One region of the Pseudomonas kielensis genome, then DNA from elsewhere that is predicted to be linked to it. Evidence: predicted binding sites of a transcription regulator. Region 1 holds the regulator's gene; the other holds the start of a gene.

Region 1 (2,398 bases):
CGGCGTGCTGTTCTCCACCAGGTCCATGGTGCGGTTGGCCGCCGCCTCAGTCAGTTTGACCACATACCCCAGGCGCTCGGTGGCGTCGGTGATCTGCGAGACTTCCTCGGCTTGCGGCATGTTCGGGTCAATCTGGAAATTGACGATCGCGCTATGCAGCTCACGGGTGAGCTTGCCCACTTCCTGGTACAGGCCACGGTCGCGGGTCTGGTTGAGCTCATGGATCAGTTGCACGGCGTCGCCGAACTTGCCTTTTTCCAGGCTTTCGACCAATTCGACCGCGTGTTTTTTCAGGGTCGATTCAAAATCGCCCTGTGAAATCTCTCGTTGTTCCATAGCTCCCCCGTAGCGCCAGTCATCAACCGATGCGTTCGAAGATCTTCTCGATCTTCTCTTTCAACGCCTGGGCAGTGAACGGTTTGACCACATAGCCGTTTACACCGGCCTGGGCCGCTTCGATGATCTGCTCGCGCTTGGCTTCGGCGGTCACCATCAACACTGGCAAATGCTTGAGCTTTTCGTTGGCGCGCACGTGACGCAGCAGATCGATACCGGTCATGCCCGGCATGTTCCAGTCCGTGACCAGAAAATCGATGCTGCCGCTGTTGAGCATAGGGATGGCGGTAGTGCCGTCGTCTGCCTCGACCGTGTTGGTGAACCCGAGGTCACGCAACAGGTTTTTAATGATCCGCCGCATCGTTGAGAAGTCATCAACGATGAGGATTTTCATGTTCTTGTCCAATTCGACCTCCAAGCAGTCTTAAACGCGCCCAGCACCTGGGCACGCCATTCAATCAACAGGCAGAGCACTCAACGACGGTTTGGAGCACAACGGATGATGACCGCGCCAGCGTGAAGCTGTAGCAGTGTCTTTCGCAGTGTCCCCACACTGCTGTCAGCGCGCTCGCCACTCTCCCAAACGCCCCCGCAAACGGGCTGCGCACTGGCTGTGTAACTGGCTGACCCGCGATTCGCTGACCCCCAGGACCTCACCGATTTCCTTGAGGTTCAGCTCCTCGTCGTAGTACAGCGCCAAGACCAGTCGCTCACGCTCCGGCAAATTGGCAATCGCGTCCGCCAGCGCCGCCTGGAAGCGTTCATCCTCCAGGTCGCGCGACGGCTCGAGATGAGCACTCGCGCCATCCTCATGCAGCCCTTCATGCTCGCCGTCCTGCAACAGGTCGTCGAAACTGAACAGGCGACTGCCCAAGGTGTCATTCAAAATCCCGTAATAATCGTCGAGACTCAATTGGAGTTCGGCCGCAACCTCGTGATCTTTAGCGTCACGTCCGGTTTTAGCTTCAATTGAGCGAATCGCGTCACTGACCATGCGGGTATTGCGGTGCACCGAGCGTGGCGCCCAGTCACCTTTACGGACCTCGTCGAGCATCGCCCCGCGGATGCGGATCCCGGCGTAGGTCTCGAAACTCGCGCCTTTGCTGGCGTCGTACTTGGTCGACACTTCAAGCAGGCCGATCATCCCGGCCTGGATCAGGTCTTCGACCTGCACACTGGCCGGCAGACGCGCCAGCAAGTGATAGGCAATGCGTTTTACCAGTGGCGCGTAACGCTCGATCAGCTCGTACTGCGCGTCACGCGCCGACTGCTTGTACAGGTTGTAGCCGCTAGCTGTCATAGCACCGGACCCGCAGTCTGTTGCACCAGGCGCTCCACAAAAAACTCCAGATGCCCACGCGGATTGGCGGGCAATGGCCAGGTATCGACTTTCTGCGCAATGGCCCGGAAAGCCAGGGCACATTTGGAGCGAGGAAAGGCTTCGTACACCGCGCGCTGCTTCTGCACCGCCTTGCGCACACTTTCGTCGTAGGGCACCGCGCCGACGTATTGTAGGGCGACATCCAGGAAGCGGTCCGTGACCTTGGTCAACTTGGCGAACAGGTTGCGCCCTTCCTGCGGGCTTTGCGCCATGTTGGCCAGCACGCGGAAGCGGTTCATGCCGTAGTCACGGTTCAGCAGCTTGATCAGGGCATAGGCGTCGGTGATCGAGGTCGGCTCGTCGCAGACCACCAGCAGCACTTCCTGGGCGGCGCGAACAAAGCTGACCACCGATTCGCCGATCCCTGCCGCGGTGTCGATCACCAACACATCGAGGTTGTCGCCCACATCGCTGAACGCCTGGATCAGGCCCGCGTGCTGGGCCGGGCTCAGGTGCACCATGCTCTGGGTTCCGGAGGCAGCCGGGACGATACGAATCCCGCCGGGCCCCTGCAGCAGCACGTCGCGCAGTTCGCAGCGGCCCTCGATCACGTCGGCCAGGGTGCGCTTGGGCGTCAGCCCCAGCAACACATCGACGTTCGCCAGCCCCAGATCGGCGTCCAGCAACATGACGCGCCGACCGAGCTCTGCCAGAGCCAGGGACAAGTTCACTGAAACGTTA
Region 2 (2,398 bases), 1.1 Mb from region 1:
TGTTTTCCATGACTCAGCGACCGCGAACTGCTTGTTCCAGCTCGGCGAAGCTAGGACGGTGCGCCGGGTACAGCACCTTGCGCCCGAATTCCACCGCCAGCGACGGCGGCATGCCGGAAGCCGAGGCCACCAGCGAGGCCTTGATGGCTTCGTAGACGTTCAGCTCTTCCTTGGCGTCGTGGGCCAGGGAATGGGCCAGCGGACCGAAAAAACCGTAGGCGGCGAGAATACCGAAGAAGGTCCCCACCAGTGCCGCACCGACGTGCAGGCCGATAGACTTCTGGTCGCCCTCGCCGAGCGAGGCCATGGTGACCACGATCCCCAGTACCGCCGCGACGATACCAAAACCGGGCATCGCATCGGCAATGCCGTTGACGGCATGGGAGGGGTGTTCCAGGTCTTCCTTGAGGCTGTACAGCTCCATGTCGAACAGGCCTTCGAGCTCATGGGGCGCCATGTTGCCGGAGGACATGATGCGCAAGTAGTCGCAGATGAACGCGGTCATGCGTTCATCCTTGAGCACCGTCGGGTACTTGGCAAAAATCGGGCTGGCGGCGGCGTCCTCGATATCCCCTTCAATCGCCATCATGCCTTCGCGGCGGCTCTTGTTGAGGATCTCGTAGATCAGGCCCAGCACCTCCAGGTAGAAGGCATGGGTGAAGCGTGTGCTGAACATGCTCAGGGACTTCTTGAGCACGTGCATGGTCATGTAGCTGGGGTTGGCCTGGAGGAATGCACCCAGGGCTGCGCCGCCGATAATCAGCACCTCGAAGGGCTGGATCAGGGCGGCAATCTTGCCATGGGAAAGCACGTATCCGCCGAGCACGCTCGCGAATACGACGATGATGCCGATAATTTTAGCCATAGGTAGAAGGTACTTACTTAAGTCGGGTTCAAGGTCATATTCGGAAGTTAAACAATCTCTTCTTCTACTTATCGGCAAAACTGCGCCAGACTATAGCCAGTTATGGCGAAAAGCCAATTTGCCCCGCCCCGGGCGTGTTTGAAGTCAACGATGATCGCGTCCGACCATGGTTAATGAAACGAACGTCCCAACGGCAATCCCCTCTACCCTGCAGGACTGGGTCCAGCGCCTCGACGCGGTGGTCTTGCCTGTCCCGCAGGCCAGCCATGACCGCGTGAGCAAAGCCATCAACAGCAGTCGCAGCTCCCTGCGCGATATCGCCGACTTGATGCAAGGCAGCCCGGCCCTGGCCCTGAGCGTGATCCGCGAAGCCAATCGTCACGCCCGCGGCAGCCTCAGCGAACCCTGTGAAAACCTGGAAGTAGCGCTCAATCGCCTGGGCCTCAAACGCACCGCCGAACTCCTGGCGCGCCTGCCCGCCATGCCCGAGCGCGATATCCCGCCGGCACTGCGCAAACTGCAACTGATCAGCCAGCACGCCTCGCAACAGGCCAACGGTTTTTTTGCCAGCCGCCTGGCGCGCCTGTGGCAGGACATCCACTGGGGCAGCCTGTTGTTCCTGGCCCCTCTGTGGCCGCTGGCCCTGAGTCATCCGCAGTTGCTCCAGGAATGGGAACGCCGGGTGATCCACCAGGGCGAATCAGCGCGCAAAGTCGAAAAACAGCTGTTCGGGGTGCGCCTGCTGGAACTCTGCCAGGTGCTGGTAGAGCTGTGGCACCTGCCCTTCTGGGTCGCCCAGGGCTATCGCCTGCTGCTCACCGAACAACGCGAACTGGTGCAAGTGCTGCACATTGCCCGCGACGCCGACCATCCCCTGCGCCAGCAAAACCGCCTGGATGACGACCCGACCCTGCGCCGCTGGCTCAACCAGCCCGCCAACAGCGTGCTGCTGGCCAACGGCCTGGCCTTGTCGGCCCAACAGTCCTGGGTCGGCCCGCACACCCTGCGCTGGCAGTACCTGACCAGCCTTTACCTGCAGATGCCGATGGATGAGGTGCAACAGCAACAGCACCAACAGGCCGTGCAAAGCGCGCGCAACCACGGGCAGCCCGACCTCTGGCACCCGGCCGAGGCGCTGCTGTGGCCCTGGGGAGAAGGCCAGGGCCGCGGCGAACAGACTCCCACTGCCCCCTCGGCCGAAGACCTGCAGCGCTGGCGCAAGCACTGCGCCCAACTGCTGGCCGAGCCGAGCCCGTTCAGCAACGCCCTGCACCTGACCACCTGCGCCCGGGACGCCCTGGCCGCCTGTGGCATGCGCCGGGTCATGCTGCTGATGGCCGACCGCACTCAGAGCAACCTGCGTGTCCACCAGACCTGGGGCTTGCCCAAGGACAGCGCCACCCTGCAACTGGCGGTTGGCCAGAGCAGCGTGCTGCAGCGCTTGCTCGCGCAACCGGCGCAATTGCGCCTGACCCCCGCCAACCATGCCCAGTTTTGCGCCCACCTGCCGCAGAGCCTGCGCGCGCTGTTCGA

Evidence for each region. The regulator FliA, encoded in region 1, starts transcription of late flagellar genes. The targets are predictions, from matches to a motif close to CTAAAGTTTNNNNNNNNNNNGCCGNTAA.
Region 2: the regulator FliA is predicted to act here: its motif matches at 934-961, upstream of motA (flagellar motor stator protein MotA).

The regions. Positions count from the first base shown of each region.
Region 1 is NZ_CP130043.1:542,570-544,967, forward strand. It holds gene Q1W70_RS02815 (protein phosphatase CheZ) at 1-336, opposite strand, end outside; gene Q1W70_RS02820 (chemotaxis response regulator CheY) at 359-730, opposite strand; gene fliA (RNA polymerase sigma factor FliA) at 896-1,636, opposite strand; gene fleN (flagellar synthesis regulator FleN) at 1,633-2,398, opposite strand, start outside.
Region 2 is NZ_CP130043.1:1,620,994-1,623,391, forward strand. It holds gene motB (flagellar motor protein MotB) at 1-10, opposite strand, end outside; gene motA (flagellar motor stator protein MotA) at 14-865, opposite strand; gene Q1W70_RS07720 (HDOD domain-containing protein) at 1,032-2,398, shown strand, end outside.